Regions from separate parts of the Streptomyces sp. NPDC086787 genome, predicted to be linked through region 4. Evidence: riboswitches for the same ligand, from Rfam matches in the RefSeq annotation. Region 4 holds a riboswitch; each other region holds the start of a gene.
The links. A riboswitch is a leader RNA that binds a small molecule or an ion and turns the genes downstream of it on or off. The one in region 4 is predicted to bind cobalamin.

Region 1 (7,437 bases), on a different contig from region 4:
GTGCCGCAACAGCGAACGCGCCGACGCGCACGTCCTGCTGGAGCGCTGGTGGTTCGGCGGCTGGCGCACCGAGGCCGAGTGGACGCTCCGTGGCACGGCCCACGCCGAGGTGGGCGCCCGATGAGCGTCCCAGGCCTGGTGGCCGCCCTCATCGCCGACGACGGCACCACGGGCTGGCCCGCCCGGGTCCCCGCACGACTGGAGTCCGTGCTCGCCGCCATGCCGCGCGCCGCCCGGACCGGTGTACGTGCTGCCGCGCACGGCCTGGAGACCTACGCCAGGGCCCGGACCGGGCGTGGACTGGCCGCGCTCTCCCCGGCGGAACGGGAGTCCGTACTCGCCGGTCTCGGCACCCGGCCCACGCTCCACGCCCTGCTGGACGTGGTCAAGGTCCCCGTGCTCCTCGCGGCCGGCACCGAGCGGATGCTGGAGCAGGCGCCGCCGGTGACGCCCCCACTGGCACGGCGGGACCCGCCGCTCGACTGCACCCCGGCCCAGGCGTGGCCCGCGCGCTCCACGGCCGACGCCGTGGTCGTCGGATCGGGCGCGGGCGGCGCCATGGCCGCGCTGACCCTCGCCCGCGCCGGGCTCGACGTCGTCGTCCTCGAAGAGGGCGAACACCACTCGACCGAATGGTTCGGCCGGCACACCCCGCTCGACCGTTTCACGCGGCTCTACCGTGACGCGGGAGCGACCTTCGCCCTCGGCAGCCCACCTCTGCTGCTGCCGACCGGCCGCGCCGTCGGCGGTACGACGGTCGTCAACTCCGGTACCTGCTACCGCACTCCGGACCACGTCCTGGCCCGCTGGGGCACCGACTTCGGATTCGGCCTCGCCGACGGCTTCGGCCCCCTGCTGGACGAGGCCGAGCGCATCCTGAGCGTGGCGACCCAGCCCCTGGACGTCCTCGGCAACAACGGCCGGATCGCTCTCGCCGGCGCGCGCGAACTGGGCTGGCGGGCCGCGCCGCTGCGCCGCAACGCCACCGGCTGCAAGGGCTCCTGCCAGTGTGTGGTGGGCTGCCCGACCGGCGCCAAGCAGAGCGTCCAGTTCTCCGTGCTGCCCGACGCGTGCGCGGCCGGAGCGCGCATCGTCACCGGCGCCCGGGTGGAACGTGTCCTCGTCGACACCGACCGGCCCGGCGGGCCGCGCGCCGCCGGGGTGCGGGTACGCCGGGAGGGCGGTGCGATCGAAATCCTCGCGCCCCTGGTCGTGGTCGCCACGGGCGCCCTCGAGTCGCCGCCGCTGCTGCGCCGTTCCGGCCTGGGCCGCCACCCACGGCTCGGCCGCAACCTCAGCGTGCACCCCGCGACGAGCGTCGCCGGGCGCTTCGCGGAGCCGGTCACCGCCTGGGAAGGCGTGCTCCAGAGCGTCGGCGTGGAGGAACACCATGACGCGGGCATCCTCGTCGAGGCCACCGCGACCCCGCCCGGCATGGGCTCCTTCGTGCTGCCGGGACTCGGCGCGGAACTGCGGGGCGAACTGGAGGGCGCCGACCGGCTCGCCACCCTCGGCGCGATGATCGCCGACCGGCCCTCCGGTCGTGTCCTCGGCCGTGACCGGACCCTGCTCCGCTACGACCTCGACGGCCGCGACGCCGGACGCCTGATGCGGGCCGTGCGCGTCATGGGTGAACTCCTCTTCGCCGCGGGCGCCGAGGAGGTCCTCACCGGAATCACCGCCACGCCCCGGGTGCGCAGTTCGGCGGAACTGGACGCCGTCCTGGCCAACACCTCCGTGCGGCAGCTGCATCTGTCGGCCTACCACCCCACCGGGACCGTCGCCGCGGGCGCGGACCCGCAGCGCTTCCCGGCGGACGGGAGGGGACGGCTGCGCGGGGTGCACGGGGTGCTGATCGCCGACGCGTCCGTGCTGCCCGGCTGCCCGGAGGTGAACCCGCAGCTCAGCATCATGGCGGCGGCCCTGGCTGTCGTCCGGGAACACCTCGGGTGACTGGTTGAGCGAGTAGAAAAGTTGTCTCGTTGCACTTTTGGATCGAGTGTGGTTTTGTGGTGGTGCGGTCGACGGGCACGGTCCCGGCCGCACCATCCTCCGTTTCGGATTTTCGAAACCTCCCTTGATCCCCGAAACATCCCTGAGAGAAGGGACTCCTCGCCATGTCCGCATCCAGCCCCCGCATCGCGATCGTCGGAGCCGGCCCCGGCGGCCTCGTCTGCGCCCGCGTCCTGCAACAGCACGGCATCCCGGTGTCCGTCCACGACCTCGACGCGTCCCGCACCGCCCGCGACCAGGGCGGCACCCTCGACATGCATCCCGAATCCGGCCAACAGGCGCTGCGCGCCGCCGGTCTCTGGGAGCAGTTCCTCGAACTGGCCAGGCCCGAAGGCCAGCAGATGCGTCTCGCCGGCCGTGACGGCCGGATCCTCTTCGACGCGACCCCGCCCGAGGCGGGCACCGACGAAGGCAGCCCGGAGATCGACCGCGGTCGGCTGCGCGACCTCCTGCTCGACTCCCTCGCGCCCGGCACCGTCCGTTGGAGCCATCGGCTCACCCGGGCCGAACCGCTGGGCGGGGGCACCCACCGGCTGCACTTCTCGGGCGGCGACACCGCCGACGTCGACCTCGTCGTCGGCGCCGACGGCGCCTGGTCCAGGGTCCGCCGCCTGCTGAGCGAAGCCGTGCCCGTCTACACCGGCGTCACCTTCGTCGAAACGGGGCTCGACGACGCCGACCACCGCCACCCGGCACTCGCCGCCCTCGCCGGCGAAGGCACCATGATGGCTCTCGACGACAACCAGGGCTTCGTCGCCCAGCGGAACGGCGGCGGCCACATCCGTGTCTACGTCGGGATGCGCACCGACGAGGACTGGCACCAGCGCCGGGGCGTGGACCTGGCCGACGCCGACGCCGTACGCGACGCGCTCCTCAAGGCGTTCACCGGCTGGAGCGACGACCTGCTCGGGTTCATCACCGAAACCGACACCGGCTACGTCAACCGGCCCCTGTACGCCCTGCCCGTCCCGCACACCTGGGAGCACACCCCCGGGGTGACCCTCCTGGGTGACGCCGCGCACGTCATGTCGCCGTTCTCCGGCATGGGCGCCAACCTCGCCATGCTCGACGGTGCCGACCTCGCCCGTGCCCTCGCCGCCGGACCCACCCTCGACGATGCCGTCACCGCCTACGAGAGCGTCCTGCTGCCGCGGTCCGCCGAGGCCGCCGAGGGAGCCGCCGAGGGCATCGACGGCGCCTTCGCGCCCGACGGCGCCGAACAGGCCCTCGCCCACATGACCCGGCATCACTGAACGGTCCGACCGTCGACCGGGGTGTGACGTGCACAACACCCTATGGAGGGCATACCGGTACGAAGGCTCCCAACTCCCTCCCTGATGTGAGCAACCCCCGAACTACTGTCCCAAGAACTGTTATCGGGGACGCTCGTGGAGGTCTCCCAGTCATCGGACATCATCGTCGGGCGTCAAGGACAGGGAAGTCTTCTTATGAGCACACAGGACATGGTGAACTCGGCCGCACTCGTCGCCGCCGCCCGCGAGGGCGACCAGGCGGCGCAGGACGCGCTGGTCAACGCGTACCTGCCGCTCGTGTACAACGTCGTGGGCCGGGCCCTGAACGGCTCGGTCGACGTCGACGACGTCGTACAGGACACCATGCTGCGGGCCCTGAACGGGCTGGGCGGCCTGCGTGACCCGGAGAACTTCCGCTCCTGGCTCGTGGCCATCGCCATGAACCGCGTCCGGGCGCACTGGCAGGACCGCCAGTTGGCCCCGGGTGCCGTGGAGGAGGCCGCCGAGTCCGCGGACCCCGGCGCCGACTTCGTGGACCTGACCATGCTGCGGCTGCAACTGTCCGGGCAGCGCCAGGAGACCGCCCGCGCGACCCGCTGGCTGGAGCCCGACGACCAGAGCCTGCTGTCCCTGTGGTGGCTGGAGTGCGCCGGCGAACTGACCCGCGCGGAGGTCGCGCAGGCCCTGGAACTGTCCCCGCAGCACACCGCGGTGCAGGTGCAGCGGATGAAGGCACAGCTCGACGCGGCGCGAGTCGTCGTACGAGCCCTCGAGGCGCAGCCGCCCTGCGAGGAACTGCGCGGCATGCTGGGCACCTGGGACGGCCGGCCCTCCGCGCTGTGGCGCAAGCGAATAGCCCGCCACGCCCGCGACTGCGTGAGCTGCGCGGGCCGGTGGAGCGGACTCATGCCCGTCGAGGGCCTGCTCGCCGGCCTGGCGCTGGTCCCGGTGACCGCCGCGCTGCTGGCGGGCGCGCGGGCCGGCCTCGGCGCGACGGCCCCGGTGGCCGCAACAACGGCGCTGGGCGCGACGGGCGGTCCCGCCGGGGGCGGCAGGGCCGCCGCCAGGCGCCGCTCCGACGGCGGTCAGACGACCTCCCGGGCAGCGGCGCGCAGGCAGCGCCGCAACCGGCAGCGGGCCCTCGGCGGCGCGGTCGCCGCGGCCTGCCTGCTCGGCACCGGCATCTGGTACTTCGGCACGGATCCCGGCACCGGGACGGACACCGCGGCCAAGACGCCCACCACACCGCTCGCGGAGATCGAGGCGGCCGACGCCCCGGCGACCTCCCCCGTACCGTCGGCGTCGCCGTCCGTGTCCTCCTCGCCCTCCGCCTCCCCGTCGAAGAGCCCGAGTTCCTCCCCGACCGCCCGCAGGACCAGGACCGCCCCCAAGCCCGCGAAGCCCGCCACCCCGTCGCGCCGGTCCAGCACCACGACCACGCAGTCGGCCCCCGCGGGAACCGTCGGCCAGGTCATCGCGCTGGTCAACAAGGAGCGCTCGGCCGCCGGCTGCGGCCCGGTCACCGACAACTCCCAGCTGCGCGACGCCGCGCAGAAGCACTCCGACGACATGGCCGCACGCGGCTTCTTCGACCACACCAACCCCGACGGCAAGGGCCCCGGCGAGCGCATCACCGCCGCCGGCTACCGCTGGTCCACGTACGGCGAGAACATCGCCGCGGGCCAGCAGACCCCGGCGTCGGTGATGGACGCCTGGATGCACAGCTCCGGCCACCGCGCCAACATCCTCAACTGCTCGTTCAAGGAACTCGGCGTCGGCGTGCACAACGGGTCCGGCGGACCGTGGTGGACGCAGGACTTCGGCGCCAAGTAGCACTGCTCCTCGGAGAGGAAGATCACGTGACGCGGGCGCGGTCTTGGCCGTGCCCGCGTCACGCGGTACGGTCGGTCCGATATCGACGACGGCGAGACGGAAGCCGGTGTGAGTCCGGCACGGTCGCGCCACTGTGAGCGAGACGCCCCAGTTCTCTGGAGCACCTTGTGAGTCAGACCCGTGGCCGTCGTCATGTGCACCACCGAGATGGGACGCGAACTCCCAGAGGAGGTCCTGCCATGGCGCAGACCGTCGCCCAGCCGACAGCCAACACCCCCGCCGTTCCCGCCACGCTGCCGCTGAAGGCAATAGCACCCTGGGCGGTCTTCTTCGGCGTCCTCATGCTCGTCCTGCTCTACTTCGTCGGCGCCGAACAGGGCGCCACCTCCGTGATCAACGGCACGGACGTCCATGAGTGGGTTCACGACGCCCGCCACCTGCTCGGCTTCCCCTGCCACTGACCCGAGGGACGCCGCACCATCATGAACTCCGCAACCGTGCGCAACCTTCTCGTCCGGGGCATGCTCGCCGGCCTGGCGGCCGGCGTGCTCGCCCTGATCGTGGCCTACTTCCTCGGTGAGCCGAACGTCGACAGCGCGATCAGCTTCGAGGACGCCCACTCCCACGAGCACGAGATGGAAGTCGTCTCCCGCTCCCTCCAGTCCACCGCCGGACTCGCCACCGGTGTCCTGGTCTACGGCGTGGCCTTCGGCGGCATCGCCGCGCTCGCCTTCTGCTTCGCGCTCGGCCGCATCGGCCGCTTCAGCCCCCGGGCGAGCGCGCTGCTGCTCTCCGGCTGCGCGCTGCTGGCCGTGTATGTCGTGCCGTTCCTGAAGTACCCGGCCAACCCGCCGTCGGTCGGCGACCCCGACACCATCTCCAAGCGGACCACGCTCTACTTCCTGATGATGGCGCTCAGCGCGCTGCTGGCCGTGGCCGCCACCATCCTGGGCAAGCGGCTCGCGCCCGCACTGGGCAACTGGTGGGCCACCGTGACCGCGGTGACCGCGTTCGCCGTGGTGATCGGGCTGGCGTTCGCCTTCCTGCCGGTCATCAACGAGGTGCCGAAGGACTTCCCGGCCGCCCTGCTGTGGCGGTTCCGGCTCTCGGCGCTGGCCATCCAGGCCGTGCTGTGGGGCGGATTCGGCCTGCTCTTCGGCGAGTTGGCCGAACGGCAGCTGAACCCCAAGCCCGCGGCCGCCACGGCCGGGCGGACGGTTTCCGCCACCAACTGAGTCCTTCAGGACAGCAGAGGGCCCTTCGGAACCATCCGGGGGCCCTCTCGCGTTCTCCGGCACACAGGACAGGGCGAGGAGCGGAGGACCGAGTTGGCCAGACACCTTCAGCCGCGCCGCATCACCCTCGGAGGCCGGGAGGCGGTCGCCCTCACCGTCGAGGAATACGAGCAACTGATGGCCAGCCGACGCCAGATCGGCGGCCAGAGCGCCCGCGTCCGCGTACTCGCCCAGCAGGCCAAGCGCACCGAGCAACTCCTCCAGGACCTGGAGTCCCTCGTCGCCGCCCCGCTGGACTGCCACGAACACCCACGCGCCGCCGAACCGTGCGACACCGCTGCCGGCGCGGACTCCGCGTGCCTGCGCTGCGCGATAGCGGCTCGGCTGCGTCTCCACCGGGACCGCGATTCCTGAGCCCGTCGGCGTCAGTCGGCCGTGCCCGCGTCCGGACCGGCAAGCGGTCGCCCGAGGCGTACGTTCCAGCGTCCGGCGCGCCCACTCAGTTCGACGGCCGTCAGAGGTGGCGCGTCCAACCGCCAGAAGGCGTCCGTGGACATGCCCAGGGCGTGAACGACCACCGCCCGCACGACCTCGGGCTCGACCACCGCGAGCGTACGGCCGTCCGTCTCCAGGGTGTCGTCCAGCCAGCGTGCGACCCGCCCGCAGAGGTCCCGCACCGACTCCCCGCCGTGCGGCGCGGCGCCCGCGTCGGACAGCCACCGGGCCACGGCCTCCGGCTCCGCCGTGCCGACCTCAGTGAGGGTACGGCCCCGCCAGCGCCCCACGTCCAGGCCCGCGAGCCGCGGTTCCGGCCCGCCGTCGAGACCGAGCGCGGCGGCCGTCTCCCGGCAGCGCACGCTCGGGGAGGTGACCACGTGTGCGGCCGACGGCAGCATGCCGGCCACCGACCGTGCCCGCGCCGCGCCGGCCTCGTCGACCGGGCCGTCGTCGTCGAAGCGCGCCTGCCGAAGCGACGGCCCCGTGGCGGGCGTGATGAAGGTGACGCGACTCGTCACGTGGGGGTCCCCTCCTGCTGCCGACGGAGCACAGGTTACGGGCCGACAGCCGACAGCCGACCGTCGGCGCCGGTCCGACGCTGTTGC
Region 2 (7,437 bases), on a different contig from region 4:
GGGTGGCCATACGGAAGGCGCGCTGGCCGGGGCGCAGCCGGGTGGACAGGTGGAGGGTGCGGGTCGGTTCGTCGTAGTGGTGCAGCTGGTCACCGGACTCGGCGTGCGCACCGGATGCGCCGGTAAGCCGGATGTCGTGGCGGTCGGTGAGACGGGCGGTGAGGACCCGTAGGACGTCGCCGGGGCGGATGCCGATCTCCCGGGCCAGTTCCTCGGCGGCGAGATCGGTGTCGTGGAGGTAGTTCTGGCGACGGTAGAAGAAGTCCCGGATCTCCTCGTGGGGTGAGCGCGGCGAGACGGGGTCCGTGTCGCGGGCGTCCGTGGCGCCGGCGAGGCGTTCGGCCAGCAGATGGTTGCGGCGGCCGAGGTCGAGCAGCACCTGGGCGACGCCGGGCATCCGGGAGGCAAGCTCCGCGAGGTCGGACGGGGTCACCCGGGCCGCGCTGATCTCCGCCGCGAGGGCTTCGCGCAGGTCGGCGACGAGGCGGCCGGTGTCGCGTTCGGAGAAGAAGCCCGGGTCGACACCGAACGCCTCGGTCAGCCGCAGCAGGACGGGCACGGTGAGCGGGCGGGAGTCGTGCTCCATCTGGTTCAGATAGCTGGGCGAGATCGCCAGGACCCGGGCCAGTTCGGCCTGGCTCATGGCGCGCTCCTCGCGCAGGCGCCTCAGCCGCGCCCCCGCGTACGTCTTGCTCACCGCGTTTCTCCCCATCCGGTCCGGGATGCGGTCAGCGTACGCGCTGGAGGCCTTCGCGCGCCCTTCGCAAACTTGGCAAATGGCCGGTCGAAGATTCGCAGAAGTTGGCATTGATCCACGGTTGATGGCACTCAGTGCCAGTGCCAGAGTCTGAGTGCGGCTCGCCGAACCCGGCGACCACCACCCGGAACCGGGGCGCGATTCATGCCCTGACGTCGGAGATCCCGGCGAGGGTGGAGGTTCTCACCGGCAGCATTGCTCAGCCGCCGCATGGCGGTACGGCGGGCCGCATCCAGCTTCACGACACGAAGTGCCACCCCTGTCCGTCCGGGCCGGGAACTTGGCAGACACAACAGACCGAGAAGACGGTGACAGTCATGGCAGAGGCGAGGACGCAGGCGGCCGAGGAACTCGCGCGGCGCTGGGCCACCGACCCGAGGTGGCAGGGCATCGAGCGCACCCACGGCGCCGAGGACGTCGTACGGCTCTCCGGCAGCATCCGCGAGGAGCACACCCTGGCCCGGCGTGGCGCCGAACGGCTGTGGCGGCAGCTGCACGAGCTGGACTACGTCCACGCGCTCGGCGCGCTGACCGGCGGCCAGGCCGTCCAGCAGGTGAAGGCGGGACTCCAGGCCATCTACCTGTCCGGCTGGCAGGTCGCCGCCGACGCCAACCAGGCCGGGCACACCTACCCCGACCAGAGCCTCTACCCGGCCAACTCCGTGCCGCAGGTAGTGCGCCGGATCAACAACGCGCTGCTGCGCGCCGACCAGATCGCCACCGCCGAGGACGCCGGCGACACCACCGACTGGCTCGCGCCGATCGTCGCGGACGCGGAGGCCGGGTTCGGCGGTCCGCTGAACGCCTTCGAGCTGACCAGGGGAATGATCGCGGCGGGCGCGGCCGGCATCCACTACGAGGACCAGCTCGCCTCCGAGAAGAAGTGCGGCCATCTCGGCGGCAAGGTGCTCGTGCCCACCTCCCAGCACATCCGCACCCTGAACGCGGCCCGCCTCGCCGCCGACATCGCCGACGTCCCCACCGTGATCATCGCCCGCACCGACGCCCTCGCCGCCAACCTGCTCACCAGTGACGTGGACGAGCGGGACGCCGAGTTCGTCACCGGGGAGCGGACGGCCGAGGGCTTCTACCGGGTCCGGGGCGGCATGGCCCCGGTCATCGCCCGCGGGCTCGCCTACGCCCCGTACGCCGACCTGATCTGGGTCGAGACCGGCACGCCCGACCTGGCCCAGGCCCGCGAGTTCGCCGAGGCGATCCACGCCCGGTACCCGGACCAGATGCTCGCCTACAACTGCTCGCCCTCCTTCAACTGGAAGGCGGCCCTGGACGACGACCAGATCGCCAAGTTCCAGCGCGAACTCGGCGCCATGGGCTACAAGTTCCAGTTCATCACCCTGGCCGGCTTCCACTCCCTCAACCACGGCATGTTCGACCTCGCCCGCGGCTACGCCGAGCACGGCATGACCGCCTACGTCGACCTCCAGGAGAAGGAGTTCGCCGCCCAGGCCCACGGCTTCACCGCCGTCAGGCACCAGCGCGAGGTCGGCACCGGCTACTTCGACCTGGTCTCCACCGCCGTCAACCCGGCGTCCTCCACCACCGCCCTGTCCGGCTCCACGGAGGAGGAGCAGTTCCACTAGGGCGTGCCGGCCCCCGCGAGGCAGGCGGGAATTGTCAGACACGCCTTAGGTCCAGCCCGCCCGTCGCCCCCGGCCCCTGAGTGAGCGGGGCCGGGCGGCCGTCCCCGCCACCCGCTCCCCGTACAGGAGTCCTGGATGACCACCACCACCCTCGCCCAGCACATCCGCGTCCTGGCCTCGCCCGGCGACCGGCACGACGAGATCCTCACCCCCGCCGCCCTCGACTTCGTCGGCCGACTCGCCGCCGAGTTCGGCGAGCGCCGCGACGGCCTGCTGAAGGAACGCCGTCGGCAGGCGATCCGTCTCGCGGCCGGGTCCCCGCTCGACTTCCCCATGGTCACCTCCGCCGTCCGGGCGGATCCCACCTGGCGGGTCGCGCCGCCCGCGCCCGGTCTGACCGACCGCCGCGTGGAGATCACCGGGCCGCCCGAACGCCGTATGGCTGTCAACGCCCTCAACTCCGGCGCTCAGGTGTGGATGGCCGACTTCGAGGACGCCACCTCACCCACCTGGGACAACATCATCGGCGGCCAGCTCACCCTGCTCGACGCCATCGAGCGGCGCATCGACTTCACCATCGACGACGGCAGGGAGTACCGCCTCGGCGAACAGCTCGCCACCATCGTCGTACGGCCGCGCGGCTGGCACCTGGACGAGGAGCACCTGGAGTACGACGGCCGTCCCGTGCCCGCCGCCCTCGTCGACTTCGGCCTGTACTTCTTCCACTGCGCGCAGCGGCAGATCGACGCCGGGTACGGCCCGTACTTCTACCTCCCCAAGCTGGAGAACCGCTACGAGGCCCGGCTGTGGAACGACATCTTCGTCCGCGCCCAGGAACTGCTCGGCATCCCGAGCGGCACGGTCCGCGCCACCGTCCTCATCGAGACGATCACCGCCGCCTTCGAGATGGAGGAGATCCTCCACGAGCTGCGCGAGCACAGCGCGGGACTCAACGCGGGCCGCTGGGACTATCTGTTCAGCCTGATCAAGACCGTCGGCCACCGCACCGACTTCCTCCTCCCCGACCGCGCGAAGGTCACGATGACCGCCCCCTTCATGCGGGCCTACACCGAACTCCTCGTGCGCACCTGTCACCGGCGCGGAGCCCACGCCATCGGCGGCATGGCCGCCCAGGTGCCGGCCAAGGACCCGGTCGCGAACGAGGCGGTCCTCGCCACGGTGCGGCTGGACAAGGAGCGCGAGGCGGAGGACGGCTTCGACGGCTCCTGGGTCGCCCACCCGGGGCTGGTGCGCGTGTGCCGTGAGGTGTTCGACGGCGTGCTCGGCGACCGGCCTCACCAGCTGGACCGCGCCCGTGACGACGTCGAGGTGACGCCCTCGGACCTGCTGTCGGTGCGCCGGATCGGCGGGCCGCCCACCGACGAGGGCGTCCGGACGAACATCGCGGTGGCCCTCGGCTACTTCGACGCCTGGCTGCGCGGCCAGGGCGCGGTGGCGCTGAACGGTCTGATGGAGGACGCCGCCACGGCCGAGATCGCCCGCGTGCAGATCTGGCAGTGGCTGCGGCACCGGGTGATCGACCGCGAGACGGTCCTGCGCGTTCTCGACGAGGAGGTCACCGCTCTCGAAGCGGTCCGGCCCTGGGCGCCGGTCGAGGAGGCGCGAGAGCTGTTCGAGCGGACCGCGCTCGCCGGTGAACTGCCGCTCTTCTTCACCCCGGACGCCTACTCCCGTCGCCTCGTGCGGCGGACGGAGCGCCGGTCATGAGCGCCGGCATCGAGCGGGTGGGTGTCGTCGGCGGCGGACAGATGGGTGCCGGGATCGCCGAAGTGTGCGCGCTGGCCGGCCTGGACACCGTGGTCTGCGAGGCCGAGGCCACCGCCGCCCGCGCGGCGTGGGAACGGGTGACCCGCTCGCTCGACCGGGCCGTCCGGCGCGGCCGACTGGAGCCCGCCGCCGCCCAGGACGCCCTCGCCCGCCTCGTGTTCACCGGCGAACCGGACGACCTGGCCGACCGGCAGCTCGTCATCGAGGCCGTCACGGAGAACGCCGACGCGAAGACCGAGATCCTCGCCGCCCTCGACAAGATCGTCGAGGACCCGGCGGCGGTGCTGGCGACCAACACGTCCTCACTGCCCGTCATGCGCCTGGGCATGGCCACCGGCCGCGCCGACCGGGTCGTGGGCCTGCACTTCTTCAACCCCGTCCCGGTGCTGCCGCTGGTCGAGGTCGTGTCGTCCCTGCACACCGCGCCCGGGACCGTGTCCGCCGTGGAACGCTTCGCCACCGAGACCCTGGGCAAGAGGGTCATCCACTCCCGGGACCGCGCGGGCTTCGTCGTCAACGCCCTCCTCGTCCCCTACCTCCTCTCCGCGATCCGCATGGCCGAGTCCGGCTTCGCCACCGCCGAGGACATCGACACCGGCATGGAACTGGGCTGCGCCCACCCCATGGGGCCGCTGAGACTGGCCGACCTGATCGGCCTGGACACCGTCGCCTCGATCGCCGAATCACTCTACGAGGAGTTCCGTGAACCCCTCTACGCCCCTCCCCCGCTGCTCCAGCGCATGGTCGAGGCGGGGCTCCTGGGCCGCAAGACCGGCCGTGGGTTCCACGCGTACGCGCACCCCCCGTCACCCTCGTGGACCGACTCGCCGTCCGAATGATGGAGTTGACGCCTCGCAGCACCGGACAACCCCTTAGGCTGGCCGGTGCAGCTGGTTCGTCCCGTCCGCCAGGCGGGACGTCGCAAGAGGGAACCCGGTGGGAATCCGGGACTGCCCCGCAGCGGTGAGTGGGAACGACCGCCGTCATACGCACTGGGTCCACGGGATCCGGGAAGCGACGGCCAGTAGGTGTCTCGTACGACGGGGCGTGCCCGCGAGTCCGAAGACCTGCCCGTTGCCCGCGCGCGCACGATGCGCACGCGGATATCCCGGTGACCTCGTGGGCGGGTCGGCGTACATATCAGGCGGACGACCGCGCCGTGCCGCGCGGGACCGGGTCCGTCCGGTGCTGTCACGCTTCGCGTCCCCGTCCCGCCACCGGGATCTCAGGGAATCGTCTCGCGAAGGAGATCTCCGTGACCGCCAAGTCCGCAGCCGCGGCAGCACGGGCCACCGTGTACGGCTACCCCCGCCAGGGACAGAACCGGGAACTCAAGAAGGCCATCGAGGGCTACTGGAAGGGCCGCGTCACTGCGGACGCCCTCCGGGACACCGCGGCCGAACTGCGCCACGGCAACTGGCGGCAGCTCGCCGAGGCCGGCATCCACGAGGTGCCGACCGGTGACTTCTCGTACTACGACCACGTCCTCGACACCACGGTCATGGTCGGCGCGATCCCCGAGCGCCACCGCGCCGCCGTCGCCGCCGACGCCCTGGACGGCTACTTCGCCATGGCCCGCGGCGCCCAGGATGTCGCGCCGCTGGAGATGACCAAGTGGTTCGACACCAACTACCACTACCTGGTGCCCGAATTGGGACCGGACACGGCGTTCGCGGCCAACTCCTCCAAGCAGGTGGCCGAGTTGCGGGAGGCACTCGCCCTCGGCCTCACCGCCCGGCCGGTGCTCGTCGGCCCGGTCACCTATCTGCTGCTCGCCAAGTCCGCCCCGGGGGTGGCCGCGGACTTCGATCCGCTGACGCTGCTGGACCGTCTGCTGCCGGTGTACGCCGAGGTCCTGGCCGCCCTGCGCGCCGAAGGCGCGCAGTGGGTGCAGCTCGACGAACCCGCTCTGGTCCAGGACCGCACCCCGGCAGAGCTGAACGCCGCCGCGCGCGCCTACCGCGACCTCGGAGAACTCACCGACCGGCCGAAGCTGCTGGTCGCCTCGTACTTCGACCGGCTGGGCGAGGCCCTGCCGGTGCTCGCCAAGGCGCCGGTCGAGGGGATCGCCCTGGACTTCACGGGGCCCGCCGCGGCCAACCTGGACGCGCTCGCGGCCGTGGGCGGGCTGCCCGGCAGGCGGCTGGTCGCCGGTGTGGTCAACGGCCGCAACATCTGGGTCAATGACCTGGAGCGGTCCCTGTCCACGCTCGGCACCCTGCTGGGCCTGGCCGACCGGGTCGATGTGGCCGCCTCCTGCTCGCTGCTGCACGTGCCCCTCGACGCCACCGCGGAACGGGACATCGAGCCGCAGATCCTGCGCTGGCTCTCCTTCGCCCGGCAGAAGACGAGCGAGATCGTCACACTGGCGAAGGGGCTCGCCCAGGGCGCCGACACCATCACCGCCGAACTCGCCGCCAACCGCGCCGACCTGGCCTCCCGCGCCGGATCGCCGATCACCCACGACCCGGCGGTACGCGCCCGCGCCACCGCGGTCACCGACGCCGACGCCCGCCGCTCACAGTCGTACGCCGAACGGACCGCCGCCCAACGCGCGGCCCTGCGGCTGCCGTTGCTGCCGATCACGACCATCGGCTCCTTCCCGCAGACCGGCGAACTGCGTACCGCACGCGCCGACCTGCGGGCCGGGCGGATCGGCACCGTCGGCTACGAGGACCACGTCAGGACCGAGATCCAGGAGGTGATCGCCTTCCAGGAGAAGGCCGGCCTCGACGTCCTGGTGCACGGCGAGGCCGAACGCAACGACATGGTGCAGTACTTCGCCGAGCAGCTCACCGGCTGTCTCGCCACCCAGCACGGCTGGGTCCAGTCCTACGGCACCCGTTACGTCCGCCCGCCGATCCTCGCCGGGGACATCTCCCGGCCCGAGCCGATGACCGTACGCTGGACGACGTACGCCCAGTCCCTCACCGACCGTCCGGTCAAGGGCATGCTCACCGGTCCGGTCACCATGCTCGCCTGGTCCTTCGTACGCGACGACCAACCCCTCGCCGACACCGCCCGCCAAGTCGCCCTCGCCCTGCGCGACGAGGTCAACGACCTGGAGGAGGACGGCACTTCCGTCATCCAGGTGGACGAACCGGCGCTCCGCGAGACACTGCCCCTGCGGGCCGCGGACCGGCCCGCCTACCTGGACTGGGCGACGGAGGCCTTCCGGCTGTCCACCAGCGGCGTGCGTCCCGACACCCAGATCCACACCCACATGTGCTACGCCGAGTTCGGCGACATCGTCCAGGCCATCGACGACCTCGACGCCGACGTCATCAGCCT
Region 3 (7,437 bases), 490 kb from region 4:
CTCCGCCAGCAGGACGACCCGATGTGCGATCTCGGCGGCCAGTTCCACGTCGTGCGTGGCCAGTACGATGGCGTGCCCCTCGGCGGCCAGTGCGCGCAGCACGCCCACCAGCCGGGCCTTGGCCGCGTAGTCCAGGCCGCGGGTCGGCTCGTCCAGCAGGAGCAGCGGCGGCCGGGCGGTCAGTACGACGGCCAGGGCCAGCGCGAGCCGCTGCCCCTCGGAGAGGTCCCGGGGGTGGACGTCGTCGCCGATGCCGGGCAGCAGGCCGGAGACCAGCGCACGGCAGGTGCCGGGCTCGGCCCGCGCGTCCCGGTCGGCGGCCGCGCACTCGGCGCCGACCGTCTCCGCGTACAGCAGGTCGCGCGGCTCCTGCGGCACCAGACCGACGTGCCGCACCAGCTCCCGGGGCGCGGTGCGGTGCGGGACCGCGCCGCCGACCAGCACCGTCCCGGCGGACGGCTCGACGAGCCCGACCAGACTGCCGAGCAGCGTGGACTTCCCGGCGCCGTTGCGGCCCATCAACGCCACCGTCTCGCCGGGCGCGAAGGCGAGGTCCACCCCGCGCAGGGCGTCGACCCGGCCGCGCCGGACGGCCAGCGCGCGCACCTCGGCGCACCGGGGCAAGGCCGCTTCCGGGGCGCGCCCGCGCAGCAGCCGTCGCTGCGCCGGAATCCGGGGCGCGGGCGGGGCGGTGACCGCCGGAGCCGGCACGGGCCGCGGGGCCGCCTTCCCGGCGAGCCGCCTCCGCAGCTCCCCGGCGCGGCGGCGCGCGTCCCGCACGGTCAGTGGCAGCGGGGACCAGCCCGCCAACCGGCCGAGGTCCACCACCGGCGGGTACACCGGTGACACGGCCATCACCTCGGCCGGGTCGCCCAGCAGCGGGGCGGCGCCCGGCGCGGGCAGCAGGACGACCCGGTCGGCGTACTGGATCACCCGCTCCAGGCGGTGCTCGGCCATCAGGACCGTCGTACCCAGGTCGTGGACGAGCCGCTGGAGCACGGCGAGGACCTCCTCGGCGGCCGCCGGGTCCAGCGCCGACGTCGGTTCGTCCAGCACCAGCACACTCGGGTGCGGGGTGAGCACGGAGCCGATCGCGACACGCTGCCGCTGCCCGCCGGAGAGCGTGGCGATGGGCCGGTCCCGCAGACCGGCGAGACCCAACAGATCCAGGGTCTCCTCGACGCGGCGCCGCATGACCTCCGGGGCGAGCCCCAGCGACTCCATCCCGTAGGCGAGTTCGTCCTCCACCGTGTCCGTCACGAAGTGCGCGAGCGGATCCTGGCCCACCGTGCCCACGACATCGGCGAGTTCGCGCGGCTTGTGCGTGCGGGTGTCCCGGCCGGCGACCGTGACCCGGCCGCGCAGGGTGCCGCCGGTGAAGTGCGGCACGAGTCCGCTGACCGCGCCGAGCACGGTGGACTTGCCGACCCCGGACGGGCCGACGAGCAGCGCCAGTTCACCCTCCGGTACCTCGAAGTCCACGTTCCGGACGGCGGGTTCGGCCGCACCCTCGTAGGTCACGGAGACGTTCTCGAATCTGATCACGACGGCTCCTCCATCAGGTCTCCCGGCGGACGACGAAGGCGGGCAGCAGCGCGAGGAGTACCGAGGCCGCCGGGAATACGGGCAGGGCGGGCGCGACCAGCGGGACCACCCCGGGGTGCAGCGCGTCGGGATCGGACACGGAGGCCAGCGTGAGCAGCGCGGCGGCCCCGGCGCCGGACCCCGCGACCAGCCAGGCGCGCAGATCCCAGGGGTCGGGGCGGTAGCGGGTGCGCAGGGTACGGCGGCCACCGAGGCGCAGGCCCGCGAGGGCGGCGGCGACCCCGGCGAGCAGCACCGGCAGGCCGTAGGTGCCGCCCTCGGCGGTGAGCAGCCCGTACGTTCCCGCGCACACGCCGAGCAGGCCGCCGAGGGTCAGCGCGGCGGTGGTGCGGCGCACCGGTGCTGGGACGTCGGCGCTGCGGCCGTATCCGCGCGCGTCCATCGCGGCGGCCAGCGCGACCGACCGCTCCAGCGCGCCCTCCAGGACCGGCAGGCCCACGTGCAGCAGCCCGCGCACCCCCCGGTCCGGACGGCCGCGCAGCCGGCGGGCGGCCCGCAGCCGCCGTACGTCGGCGACCAGGTTCGGGGCGAAGGTGAGGGCGACGACCACGGCCACACCCATCTCGTACAGGGCGCCGGGCAGCGACTTGAGGAGGCGGGCCGGGTTGGCGAGGGCGTTCGCCGCGCCCACGCAGATGAGCAGCGTGGCCAGCTTGAGACCGTCGTACAGCGCGAAGACACAGGCCTCCGCGGTGACCGGGCCGCCCAGCCGGATGCCCTGCGCCCATTGCGGGAGCGGCACCTCGGGGAGCGTCACGAGCACATGCGTGCCGGGGATGGGGGAGCCGAGGAGCACCGCGAAGACGAGCCGGACGGCCAGCACGGCGAGCGCCAGCCGGACGAAGGCCGCGTAGGAGCGGGACCAGGGGGCCGCGGTGCGGTGGGTGGCGACCACATAGCCGGTCGCGGCGACGAGCAGGCCGAGCAGGAGCGGGTTGGTGGTGCGGGTGGCGGCCGTGCCGAGCCCCAGGGCCCACAGCCACCAGGCGCCGGGGTGCAGGCCGCTCCGGCTACGCATCCCTGCGCCGCCGCGCCTGCCACAGGGCCGCGCCGCCGAGCAGTACGACCGCTCCCGCGCCCGCGTACAGGCCCACCGACGGGCCGCCGTCGCCCCCGCCGGGGGCCTTCGGCGCCGGCTTCCCGGCCGCCACCTGCTCACCGCAACCCCGCTGCGGGTAGCCCGAGATGGCGCACAGCAGGGCGTTGGTGTCATAGCGCAGGGGCTTCGCCACCGAGGCCAGGGCCTCGGCCGTCGTCGCGTCCCCGGCCACCCGGGCGCACGCCGTCCGGGGCGCGGGCGGGTGCTCCCCGGAGGACGCGTCGGCGGCCGTACCGAAGTCGATGACCAGCGCCACCCGCTTCCTTCCCGGAGCGGCGGGCGTGCCCGCGCAGATGGAACGGAAGTCCGCCGTGCCGCGCGGCCGGGTCGCGTCCGCGGAGTCCTCGCTCACCGCGAAGCGGAAGCCCTGGACGTCCCCGTCGGCGGGACGGGCCGTCGACGGCCCCTGGGTGGCGTACGTCCAGCCCTGGCCGTCGCGCTCCCAGAAGGACCAGTAGCGGTACCCGGCCGCGTCGGCCCGGCCCACGGCCGCGCCGAGTATCAGCGTGGCCAGGAGCAGCGGCAGGGCACGGCGGACAGCGGTCACGGCTGCTGCCGCTTCTTACGGCCGCTGAGCAGGAAACCGGCGCCGATGCCCGCGACCAGGCCGACGCCGACGATCCACCACACGCCGTAGCCCGAGTCGGACTTGTCCGCCTTCTCGGTATCGGCCCCGGTGGGCTTCTTCATCTCCTGCGGGGCGGGCCCGGTCGCGTTGAGCGCCTTCACGAGGTCCGTGCCGCCGAAGTCGCGCGGGTTCCCGCCCACGACGTGCGCGGCGAGGATCAGCTCGGCGTAGGCCGCCGGGCCGCTCTGCTGCGCCCACTTGACGGAGTTCTTCTCCAGCCAGGCGTACGGCTTCCGTGCCTGCTCGGTGTAGCCCTGCGCGGCGAGCGCGACGACCGTGTAGGCGGTGCTGCCGTGGTCGGGCTGGGGCTCGGCGCCGGCGAGCGCGGACTCCAGGTGGCCGCCGGTGCGGTGCAGTTCGGCGGTCAGGTAGGCGGTGCCGTTGCGGGCGATGTCCTCGGGCTTGAGGTCGGTGCCGGAGCACTTGGCGTCGCCCGACCGCGCCTTCCCGGCGGTCGTCGCGAGCCCCTTGTTCAGCGCGCCGAGCACACCGGCCGCCGTCGCGTACGCGTTGGCGGAGAGCTTGGCGCCCTTCATCGGCGGGAGGCCGAGCGCGCCGCCGCCGTCCTTGCCGCAGGGCACGGCCAGCGCGGCCAGCGCGTCGTACGGGTTCTTGCCGCCCTTGCTGACCCCGGCGGGGTTCTCGCCCACCGCGGTGAGCGCGGCGATGACGCCCCCGGTGGTGTTCGCGTCGCTGCCCGAACCCGGGTAGCCCCAGCCGCCGTCCGCGCTCTGCTGAGCCTTGAGCCAGGTCACCGCCTTGCCGGCCTCGGCGTCGTGACCGCCGATCGCCTTCAGGGCCTGCACGGCGACGGCGGTCATGTCGGCCGTGGCCGTACCGGCGGCACAGGGCTTGGTGGCGTCGGCGCGGAACGCGGCGAAGGAGCCGTCGGCGCACTGCTGCCCGGTCAGCCAGTCCACGGCCTTGTCGGCCGGCGTCAGGCCGACCGCGTGCTGGGCGAGCAGGGTGAGGGACTGGCGCCAGACGCCGTCGAACTTCGGATCGGCGTTGCCGTACAGCCCGGACGGCAGTGCGGCCGACGGGGACGGGGACGCGGACGGGGCGGCCATGGCGGGCGCGGCCGTGCCGATCACGGCGACGGCGGCCAGGACCGCTGCGCTGCGGTGGATGTTCATGATCGGCGGATGCCTCTCCTTGCGGGGAGCCGCGCAGCACAGGGGACACCCCGGGCGGCTCGACTCCGTAAACCTCGACGGTGTCGTGCGCGGGCGAGCCCCGACACACCTGAGCCGGGTCAACTGTCCGTCCGGGGAGGTCCGGCTTGCCGTCCCTCGGGACGGTTCACGGTTGCGGGTCAGCGCCGGGTTCGCACCGGCTTTCCCCCGTACGGGTGTGACGACGACCCGGCTACTGTACCGGCCGGTCGGCGCGGGGCCCGAGTGGTGCTCGGCACACCGCCGGGCGGGGCGGGCCCGGGGCGCTCGTCACACCGCCACGTAGGCCACCGGCGAGGTCCCCGGCACCGCTTCCGCCCGGCCCTGTTTCACCAGACGGCGCAGATGGGACTCGGCCTCCGAGACCGCGATGTTGCGGGAGCCGTGGCGGATCTGCTCCCAGGGGCGGTTCCACTCCATGCGTTCGGCCAGCTGCCAGGGGGTGAGAGGCTCGGCGAGCAGGGCCAGCAGGCCGGCGAGGCGGTCCTCGTGGTGGACGAGCAGCTCCCGCACGCGCGCGGCCGCGTCGGTGAACGCGTGCTGGTGGGCGGGGAGCACCTCGGCGGGAGCGAGACGGCCGACGCGCTCCAGGGAGTCGAGGTAGTCGCCGAGCGGGTCGGTGACGGTCATGTCGTCCGGGTCCTCGTAGAGGCCGATGTGCGGGGTGATCCCCGGGAGCAGGTGATCGCCCGAGAACAGCCGCCCATGGCCGGGCAGTTGGGCCGGGTGCTCCTCCTCCAGGTGCAGACAGACGTGGCCCGGCGTGTGCCCCGGGGTCCAGATGGCGCGCAGCCGGCGGCCCGGCAGGTCGAGGAGTTCGCCGGGGACGATCTCCCGGTCCGGCAGTGCGGGGGAGAGGCCGGGCAGGGTGCGGCGGGCGGTGCGCAGCGGTGCCACGTGCTCCTCGGGTGCGCCGGCCGCGTCGAGTTTGGCGGCCATGTACGCGAACCAGCGCTCCGGCCGGTTCTGCCGTGCGCGCCGCACGATCGCGATGTCGGCCGCGTGCATCGCGACCCAGGCTCCGGAGGCCTCCCGCACCTGCCCCGACAGCCCGTGGTGGTCCGGGTGGTGGTGGGTGACGACCACGCCCCGGATCTCCGCGACCGAGGTGCCGCACGAGGTCAGCCCGGCCACGAGGGCGTCCCAGGAGGCCGGGTCGTCCCAGCCGGTGTCCACCAGCACCGGCCCCCGGTCGGTGTCCACGACGTACACCAGTGTGTGGCCGAGCGGGTTGTCCGGGATGGGCACGGCCAGGGAACGCACCCCGCCGCCGTGATCGAACGTCTTCGTCATCTGACCTCCGCCCGGGACCATTGCCCACCCAAACTAGAACTGATATCAGTTCTGATACAGCGTCAGAAATGAAACAGCGTCAGAAAAACGCGTGCCGCAGGAGGCAGTCGGTCATGACCGAGCTCGTGGAACACGGACAGCTGTTCATCGGAGGGGAGTTGACCGACCCGGTCGGCGGGGACGTCATCGAGGTCGTCTCCCCCCATACCGAGGAGGTCATCGGCAGGGTCCCGCACGCCTCGCGCGAGGACGTGGACCGGGCCGTGGCGGTGGCGCGGCGCGCGTTCGACGAGGGGCCCTGGCCGCGGACGAGCCTCGACGAGCGGATCGAGGTGGTCACCCGCATCAAGGACGCGATCGCCGCCCGGCACGAGGAGATCGCCCGGGTGATCTCCGCCGAGAACGGGTCGCCGTACTCCTGGAGCGTCCTCGCCCAGGCGCTCGGCGCGATGATGGTGTGGGACGCGGCGATCAGGGTCGCCCGCGACTTCACCCACGAGGAGACCCGCGACGGCGTCCTCGGGAGGATCCTCGTGCGCCGCGAACCGGTCGGCGTGGTCGCGGCCGTCATCCCGTGGAACGTCCCGCAGTTCGTCGCGGCCGCCAAACTCGCGCCCGCCCTGCTCACCGGCTGCACGGTGGTGCTCAAGCCGTCGCCCGAGTCGCCGCTGGACGCCTACCTGCTCGGTGAGATCGCGAAGGAGGCCGGGCTGCCGGACGGCGTGCTGTCGATCCTGCCCGCCGACCGTGAGGTGAGCGAGTACCTGGTCGGGCACCCCGGCGTCGACAAGGTGTCCTTCACCGGCTCGGTCGCGGCCGGCAAGCGCGTGATGGAGGTGGCCTCCCGCAACCTCACCCGGGTGACGCTGGAACTGGGCGGCAAGTCGGCGGCGGTTGTGCTGCCCGACGCGGACCTCGCGACGGCGGTGTCCGGGATCGTCCCGGCGGCCTGGATGAACAACGGTCAGGCGTGTGTCGCCCAGACCCGCATCCTGGTGCCCCGCTCCCGCTACGACGAGTTCGCGGACGCCTTCGCGCAGGCGGCGAGCGCCCTCAAGGTCGGTGACCCGCTGGACCCGGCGACCCAGGTCGGTCCGCTGGTCGCCCGGCGCCAGCAGCAGCGCAGCCTTGACTACATCCGCATCGGCCAGGAGGAGGGCGCCAAGATCCTCACCGGTGGCGGCCGACCGCCCGGCCTGGAACGCGGCTGGTACGTCGAGCCGACCCTGTTCGGGGACGTCGACAACACCATGCGGATCGCCCGCGAGGAGATCTTCGGCCCGGTGATCTGCCTGCTCCCGTACGGCGACGAGGCCGAGGCCGTGAAGATCGCCAACGACTCCGACTACGGGCTGTCCGGCAGCGTGTGGACCGCGGACGTGGCGCACGGTGTCGACATCGCGCGCGCGGTCCGTACCGGTACCTACTCGGTCAACACCTTCAGCCTCGACATGCTCGGCCCGTTCGGCGGCTACAAGAACTCGGGGCTGGGGCGGGAGTTCGGGCCCGAGGGGTACGGCGAGTACCTGGAGCACAAGATGATCCACCTCCCGGCGGGCTGGGAGGGCTAGACGATGGGAGACCGCTGGCACGTCGAGGTCGACCGCTCCGTCTGTATCGGCTCCGCCCAGTGCGTC
Region 4 (7,437 bases):
ACGGTGCCGAAGAAGGAGGCGAACACGCCGCCGCGGTCGATGTCGCCGACGACGAGCACGGGCAGCCGCGCGCCCCGCGCGATCCCCATGTTCACGATGTCGGTCCGGCGCAGGTTGATCTCGGCGGGAGAGCCGGCCCCTTCACAGATCACCGCGTCATACGTGCCCCGCAACTCGGCGAGGCACTCCAGCACGGTCCCGAGCAGACGCTGCCGGCGTCCACCGTGCAGCCCCGCCCCGGGGGACGACTCCCCGGACTTCCCGGCCCCCCCGGACTCCCCGAAGAACCCACGCGCGCTCATCTCGCCCACCGGCTTGCCCAGCAGCACCACCTGACTGCTCTGCTCGCCGCCCGGCTTCAGCAGCACGGGGTTCATCAGAGCGGTCGGCTCGACGCGGCAGGCCTGCGCCTGCATCGCCTGCGCCCGGCCGATCTCCGCGCCCTCACGGGTCACGAACGAATTGAGCGACATGTTCTGCGCCTTGAAGGGCGCGACCTTGACCCCCTGCCGTACCAGCCACCGGCAGATCCCCGCCGTCACCACGCTCTTGCCGGCGTCCGACGTGGTGCCGGCGACCAGTAGACCCCTGCCGTTCACGAGTTGTGCCCCCTTGCCTTCCGCACGATGGCGCGCGCGGCGATTCCCGTGCCGAGCGCGAGCAGGCCGACCCGGCGGGAGAGCCGTACGGCCCGGTGGATGTCGCCGGTGGCCACGGGGCGGCCACCGCCGTTGAGCACGGGCCGGTGCTCGATCCGGCCTCCGTAGGAGAGCGTGCCGCCGAGCCGCACGCCGAGGGCGCCCGCGAAGGAGGCTTCCACCGGCCCGGCGTTGGGGCTCGGGTGCCGGTGCGCGTCCGCCCGCCAGGCGCGCAGCGCGCCGCGCGGATCCGGGCCCGCGACGGCGGCGAGCACGGCGGTGAGCCGGGCGCCGGGCCAGCCGGCGACGTCGTCGAGACGGGCGGAGGCCCAGCCGAACCGCCGGTGGCGAAGCGACTTGTGGCCGACCATCGCGTCGAGGGTGTTCACGGCGCGGAACCCGAGGAGTCCGGGCACGCCGGCCGCGGCACCCCACACCAGGGCACCGACCACGGCGTCCGAGGTGTTCTCCGCGACGGACTCCACCACCGCCCGCGCCATGGCGTCGGCGTCGAGGGCCTGCGGGTCCCGGCCGCACAGGTGCGGCAGCCGGGCGCGGGCCGCCGAGAGGTCGCCCGCCTCCAGGGCGCGCCCGATGATCCGGGCCTCGCGGGCGAGTGAACTCCCGCCGACGACCGTCCAGGTGGCCGCCGCGGTGAGGGCGACGGAGGCGGCGGTGGAGGAGCGGGCTGCCCGGTGGGCGAGGGCGCCGAGGGCCACGGCTCCGCCGACGCAGACGGCGGTGTGCGCGGCCCCCCAGCCGCGGTGGTCCCGCCACAGCGCCCGTTCCACGGAGGCGGCCGTGCGCCCGAACGCGGCGACGGGGTGCCCGTGGCGCGGATCGCCCAGGATCAGGTCGGCGAGGAGGCCGGCGGAGGCGCCGTACGCGAAGACGCGATCGGCACGCATCGGCTCAGCCGGCCGAAGGGTCGGGCAGCGATCCTGTGGTGTACCCGAAGGCCTGTCTGGCCCTCAACGGCCGAGCGAGCATGGCGATATGTCCTCACTCAGGGTGTCCACGCCCTGGTTCGACGAGACCGGCGGCGAGAGTTCCTGGCTCCCGGGGACCGATACCCCGGTGACAGTGGCGGGACCGCGCCGGATTCGCACCGGCTTCCTCTTCTGCCGCCGTACATGGCCCGGGCAGTCCACCACGGGCCCGGAAGAGCCGTCAACTCGCCGCTGACCTGCACGGGGTGAGTGTGCAGAACCCCACACCGGCCCCGCCCGGCCGTGTCACGGCATACGAAAAGGCTCCTCCCCGTCAAGCGTCGGGGAGGAGCCTTCCACGGGTCGGTCAGGCCTTGACCACGATCAGGTAGATGCCGTACGCGACCGCCGACGCGCAGGCCGCGAAGCACACGTAGGCGCCCGTGGCGGCGAGGGTGGCGCCGCCGCCCTGGGCCGTGGCGCGTTCGCGGCGCGAGAGGCCCGCGACACCGAGGGTGAAGAGGGCCACGAGGCCCACGGTGACTCCGAGGCTGACGCCGAAGACGGAGCCGAGAGCTGCCCAGTCGATCTTCATGGTGATGCTTCCTTAGTAACCGGGCTCGGGGTCAGACGGTGGCCGGCGGGGCGGCCGGGTCGGCGGAGGCGGGCACCGGGGACGGGATCGTGGCCTTCAGCTCCTCGGCCAGGGCGGCCGTGGGCGGCGGGGTCACGGCGGCGATCGCGGTGGTCACCACGCCCGCCGGCTCCTCGGTCTCGTTGACGTTGCTGTGGTCGACGACCTCGCGGCGGGAGATCTTCCAGATCGCGGCGCTGGCGGCGACCAGGAAGACGGCGACGAGCGCGGTGCCCCAGTCACCGAGGTCGGTCACGGACTCGGCGAGCGCGGCGACCAGGGCAGCGGCCGGAAGCGTCAGTACCCAGGCGACGAGCATGCGGGTCGCGGTGGACCAGCGGACCACGCCGCCCTTGCGGCCGAGGCCGGCGCCCATCACGGAGCCGGAGACCACGTGCGTCGTGGAGAGGGAGAAGCCCAGGTGCGCGGAGGCCAGGATGGCGGTCGCAGCGCTGGTCTGGGCGGCGAACCCCTGCCGCGGCTGAAGGTCGGTGAGGCCCTTGCCCATGGTGCGGATGATGCGCCAGCCGCCGAGGTAGGTGCCGAGCGCGATCGCGAGACCCGCGCAGAGGATGACCCAGGTGGGAGGGTTGGAGCCGGGGGCGATGGAACCGCCGGCGACCAGCGCCAGGGTGATGATGCCCATGGTCTTCTGCGCATCGTTGGTGCCGTGGGCGAGCGAGACCAGACCGGCCGAGGCGATCTGCCCGGCGCGGTAGCCCTTGCGGGTGGCCTCGGTCTCGGAGCCCTTGCTCAGCGCGTAGGAGAAGCGGGTGGCGAGCAGGGCCGCCAGACCGGCGACGACCGGGGCGGCGACCGCCGGGATCAGGACCTTGGTGACGAGCGCGTCGCTGTGGACGGCGCCCGTGCCGGCCGAGGCGATCGTGGCGCCGATCAGGCCGCCCATGAGAGCGTGCGAGGAACTGGAGGGGAGTCCCACCAGCCACGTCACCAGGTTCCAGAGGATCGCGCCGACCAGGGCGGCGAAGATGACCTCGGGACGGATGCCGGTCTCGTCGACGAGACCCTTGGAGATCGTGTTGGCGACCTCCACGGAGAGGAAGGCGCCCACGAGGTTGAGCGCGGCGGACATGGCCACCGCGACCTTGGGCTTGAGCGCGCCGGTCGAGATGGTCGTGGCCATCGCGTTGGCGGTGTCGTGAAAACCGTTCGTGAAATCGAACGCGAGTGCGGTCACGACCACAATCGCGAGGATCAGCGAGAAGTTTTCCATTTACCCAGGCAATCGTTCGAGGTCATTGGCTGGTTGAACGTAGGCAACCTGGATGAACGGAAGGTGAACTGAGGCGGGCGCCGCGATGTCGCGGGCGCGTGTCTTCGAGAGATCCCCGTCACCCGCGGACGGGAGCGGGCTGGCAGGATCGACGTATGGCCGAACAGCAGTGTGACGACAGCGAGGACAGCGACGACAGCGACGACACGGCGGCCGCCTGGGAGGCGCTCGTCGCCACCGCCCGCCGTACCGTGGCCGACTCGCTGGTCGTCGGAACCTCCGGCAACGTCTCGGCGCGGGTCGGCGACACCGTGCTGGTCACCCCCTCCGGAGTGCCCTACGACCGGCTGACCCCGGACGACATCACCGGAGTCGACCTCACCGGACGGCGGGTGCTCGGCACCCTTGTGCCCACCAGCGAGCTGCCCATGCACCTCGCCGTCTACCGCACCACCGACGCCCGCGCCGTCGTCCACACCCACGCCGTGCACGCCACCGCCGTCTCGACGCTCGTCACCGAACTCCCGCCCGTCCACTACATGACCGGCGCCCTCGGCGGACCGGTACGGGTCGCCCCGTACGCGACGTACGGCACCGACGAACTCGCCGACAACATGCTGCGCGCCCTCGACGGACGTTCCGGCTGCCTCCTCCAGAACCACGGCACGATCACCCACGGCACCTCCCTCGACCAGGCCTACGACCGCACCGCACAGCTGGAGTGGATGTGCCGCCTGTGGCTCACGGCGTCCTCGGTACCGGGCCTGGCCCCCAGCCTGCTGTCCCCGCGCCAGCTGGCCGAGGCGAGCGAACGGCTGCGCGGCTACGGCCAGCCGCGACACCCCGAGGCGGCCGGGCCCACTGGCCGGTGAGCGGGTCCACCGGGACACTGGACCCGTGCGCACTGTCAAAGCGACGGCCGCTGCCGTCACAGCCGTCCTGGCGGCCGGCGCGGCCGGTGTCGCCGCCGGGCGCATGGCCAGCGACGCCGCCCTCAAGGCACCGCCCGGTCGGCCCCTGCCCACCGAGCCCCGGCTCACCGTGCACGCCACGGCCGCGGGCCGGATCACCCTCACCCGCGACCTGGCCTCCCTGCGCCCCGGCGTCTACGGCCTGTCCGGAAACGGCTCGCACGCGGTCGTCGGCCCGGTCATGGAGTCCGCCGAGCACACCGCCGACGCCGTCGTACGCCGACTGGACCGTGTCACCCACGGCACGCTCAGGCCCGGCGACAAGGTGTGGCTCACCCCCAACGTGCACGTCGGCAACCCCGACAGCGCGCTCGGCCTCGACCACGCCGACATCGACGTGCCCGGCGAGCTCGGCGCCCTGCCCGCCTGGTTCGTGCCCGGCTACCGGGACACCTGGGTAATCACCGTGCACGGTCTGGGCACCACCCGCGAGCACCCCATGAACGTCATGGGCTTCCTGCACCACAGACGCCTGCCCGTGCTCGACCTCGCCTACCGCGGCGACCTCGGCGCACCCCGCCCGCCCGACGGTCTCGGCCACCTCGGCGAGACCGAATGGCGCGACCTCGACGCGGCGATCCGCTACGCCGTCCGCTACGGCGCCCGCCGCGTCGTCCTGTACGGCTGGTCCACCGGCGCCGCCATGGCGCTGCGCGCGGTCCAGCACTCGCCGGTCCGCGACCGCGTCGCCGGACTCGTCCTGGACTCGCCGGTGCTCAGCTGGGAGGCCACCCTGCGCGCCCTCGCCGCCGCCCGGCACACACCGGAGGCGCTGCTGCCGCTGGCGGTGCGGGCCGCCCAGGGCCGTACCGGACTGCACCCCGACCACACCGGCCGGACCGCCGACCCGGCCGGACAGCTCACGGTGCCCACCCTGATCATCCACGGGCCCGACGACGAGGTGGCTCCCTGGGAGTACTCCCGCCGCCTCGCCGCCCTCCGTCCCGACCTGGTCGCCCTCCACACCGTGCCGCACGCCCCGCACGGCGCGATGTGGAACGCCGACCCGAAGGAGTACGAGGAGCGGCTGCGCCGCTTCCTGACCCCGCTGATGTGACACCCACCGGTGTGACCCCCGCCCGCCGTTCCGGTTGAGGCCGTGGGAGGGCCCGCACCTGGCTCGATCCCGACTCCTCGGCCCTCGCCGGAACGCGTGCGTTGGCCCTCTCCGTCGCCCGCGGTGACATTCCGTTTGGGTTTTCGGACCGTCAACCGGAAGACTGCACCCGTGACGTCCCGTATCCCGCGCGACTCCAGGCTTCGACTCGTCCGACCGCGACCCCTGGCCGCCGCCCCCCGAGCGATGAACCAGCGGCGCACGCGCCGCCCCGCACCCCGCCCTCCGGAGGGCACGCCGGCCCCCGCGGAACTGGCCAGAATGGCGCGCGCCGGCCTGGCCGGCGCCGCTCGCGTCGCCCGCTGGGCCGACGCCTGCCTCGGCCCCGGCCGCGACGGCGGGACCGACGACGGCAAGGCCACCCTCTCCGACGCGACCGCCGAACGGGCCGCCGCCGACCTGGGCCTGACCGCCGCTCAGGTCCGCGCCGACTGGGACATCGCCCGCCTCGCCGGCCTCGTCGAGGTGCACGGCGACAGCGCGCGCCCCGGCTGGCGCCTGCGCGCCTGGGACCGCGACGACAGCGCCGTGCTGCGCGGCTGGGTCGCGCTCTTCGACGCCTGGTCGCTCGCCTACCCGGAGCACCCGGAACACCCGGACCACGAGCCCGCCGCGGTCGCCGAGGTCGTCTCGGCCATGCCGCAGGTGCTCTCCTTCCTCCAGCTGTCCGCCGGTCCCGTCCCGGTCGAGCAGCTCCTCGACCTGCTCCAGCAGCGGGTCACCGAACTGCGCACCGAGCGCGGCGGGGCCTTCGCCCCGCTCGCACCGCTGCTCGACTGGTCCCTGCACGCCCTCGCCTCCGTCGGCGCCCTCACCTGCGGCGACGGTCAGGCCACGCTCACCCCGCTGGGCAGCTGGGCGGTCTGGATCAAGCTGGAGCAGATCTGCGTGGCCGCGCAGAGCCCCGCCGGGAACATCGAACAGGGCGCCGAGGACATGCTCCGCGGCTGCGCCCAGCTGCGCCCCAACGCGGCCCGCGCCGAGTACCGCGCCTGGCTCGCCGCCCGCACCGTCGGCAGCGCCGTCACCGAGCTGATCGAGGCCGCCCGGGGGGAGGACGCCCTGCTGCGCGGCCTCGCCTTCGAGGCACTGCGCGTCGTCGGCGCCCCCGCCGAGCCGGATGTGCACGCCGTGCTGGACGAGCCGACCCTGCGGCCGTACGCCCTCCTGTGGCTCGCCGAGCACGACGGCGTGGACCCGGAGGACGCCCACGAGGCCCTCACCCGGGAGGAGGCCACCTGGCTGTGGGTGGACACCGCCGCGGCCGTCGCCGACCACGGCGACGCGCCGCTGCTCGTCCGGCACCTGGAGTCCGCCGTGCAGCCCACCGTCCCCCAGCTCCTGGACGAGGTGCGCGCCGTCGGGCATCCCCGCACCGTGCAGGTCCTGGTCGCGCTCGCCGCCGCCCACCCCGACCCCGCCTTCGCGAAGGCACTGCGCCGGGCCGCCTTCCAGGTGCACACCGGCGGATAGCCCCCCGCCCGGGGCGTGGGTCCGTCGGGCCGCCGGCCCGCTCAGGCCCCCGTGTCCGGCGCGTAGGTGCCGAAGCTCCAGATGTTGCCCTCGGTGTCCCGGGCCATGTAGTCCCGTGAGCCGTAGTCCTGGTCCGTCGGGGGCATCAGGATCTCCGCGCCGTGGTCCACCGCGCGCTGGTGGTGTGCGTCGACGTCGTCCACCACCACGTACACCCCCGAGGGGCCGGCCTCCTTCATCGCCGTGTCGAACACACCGCCGCGGCCCTTGGAGCCGAGCATCACCGCCCCGTTGCCCTGCACCAGCTCGGCGTGCAGCACCGCGCCGTCCTCGCCCTCGTACACCGACAGCTCGGTGAATCCGAAGGCCTCCGTGAGCTGCGCTATCGCCGCCTTCGCGTCCGCGTACAGCAGCGTCGGAAACACACTCGGCCGACCGCCC

Region 1: linked by a shared signal. The riboswitch ahead of ACIPK3_RS08540 (CbtB-domain containing protein) and the one ahead of ACIPK3_RS05810 (cobalamin biosynthesis protein) in region 4 are both predicted to bind cobalamin.
Region 2: linked by a shared signal. The riboswitch ahead of metE (5-methyltetrahydropteroyltriglutamate--homocysteine S-methyltransferase) and the one ahead of ACIPK3_RS05810 (cobalamin biosynthesis protein) in region 4 are both predicted to bind cobalamin.
Region 3: linked by a shared signal. The riboswitch ahead of ACIPK3_RS03545 (prenyltransferase/squalene oxidase repeat-containing protein) and the one ahead of ACIPK3_RS05810 (cobalamin biosynthesis protein) in region 4 are both predicted to bind cobalamin.

Annotation. Positions count from the first base shown of each region.
Region 1 covers NZ_JBIVBC010000002.1:506,656-514,092, forward strand. Annotated here, with positions in the region: gene ACIPK3_RS08520 (hypothetical protein) at 1-124, shown strand, start outside; gene ACIPK3_RS08525 (GMC family oxidoreductase N-terminal domain-containing protein) at 121-1,953, shown strand; gene ACIPK3_RS08530 (FAD-dependent oxidoreductase) at 2,118-3,266, shown strand; gene ACIPK3_RS08535 (sigma-70 family RNA polymerase sigma factor) at 3,462-5,099, shown strand; cobalamin riboswitch at 5,155-5,303, shown strand; gene ACIPK3_RS08540 (CbtB-domain containing protein) at 5,339-5,560, shown strand; gene ACIPK3_RS08545 (CbtA family protein) at 5,582-6,334, shown strand; gene ACIPK3_RS08550 (hypothetical protein) at 6,428-6,748, shown strand; gene ACIPK3_RS08555 (histidine phosphatase family protein) at 6,760-7,350, opposite strand.
Region 2 covers NZ_JBIVBC010000011.1:231,893-239,329, reverse strand. Annotated here, with positions in the region: gene ACIPK3_RS25010 (short-chain fatty acyl-CoA regulator family protein) at 1-697, opposite strand, end outside; gene aceA (isocitrate lyase) at 1,075-2,358, shown strand; gene aceB (malate synthase A) at 2,494-4,086, shown strand; gene ACIPK3_RS24995 (3-hydroxybutyryl-CoA dehydrogenase) at 4,083-4,985, shown strand; cobalamin riboswitch at 5,070-5,215, shown strand; gene metE (5-methyltetrahydropteroyltriglutamate--homocysteine S-methyltransferase) at 5,402-7,437, shown strand, end outside.
Region 3 covers NZ_JBIVBC010000001.1:761,628-769,064, forward strand. Annotated here, with positions in the region: gene ACIPK3_RS03530 (ABC transporter ATP-binding protein) at 1-1,545, opposite strand, end outside; gene ACIPK3_RS03535 (CbiQ family ECF transporter T component) at 1,559-2,623, opposite strand; gene ACIPK3_RS03540 (SCO2322 family protein) at 2,616-3,251, opposite strand; gene ACIPK3_RS03545 (prenyltransferase/squalene oxidase repeat-containing protein) at 3,248-4,468, opposite strand; cobalamin riboswitch at 4,585-4,715, opposite strand; gene ACIPK3_RS03550 (MBL fold metallo-hydrolase) at 4,778-5,800, opposite strand; gene ACIPK3_RS03555 (aldehyde dehydrogenase) at 5,914-7,371, shown strand; gene ACIPK3_RS03560 (ferredoxin) at 7,375-7,437, shown strand, end outside.
Region 4 covers NZ_JBIVBC010000001.1:1,252,111-1,259,547, forward strand. Annotated here, with positions in the region: gene ACIPK3_RS05805 (cobyric acid synthase) at 1-599, opposite strand, end outside; gene ACIPK3_RS05810 (cobalamin biosynthesis protein) at 596-1,546, opposite strand; cobalamin riboswitch at 1,662-1,805, opposite strand; gene ACIPK3_RS05815 (hypothetical protein) at 1,935-2,162, opposite strand; gene ACIPK3_RS05820 (anion permease) at 2,194-3,435, opposite strand; gene ACIPK3_RS05825 (class II aldolase/adducin family protein) at 3,591-4,307, shown strand; gene ACIPK3_RS05830 (alpha/beta hydrolase family protein) at 4,333-5,463, shown strand; gene ACIPK3_RS05835 (hypothetical protein) at 5,635-6,996, shown strand; gene ACIPK3_RS05840 (VOC family protein) at 7,038-7,437, opposite strand, start outside.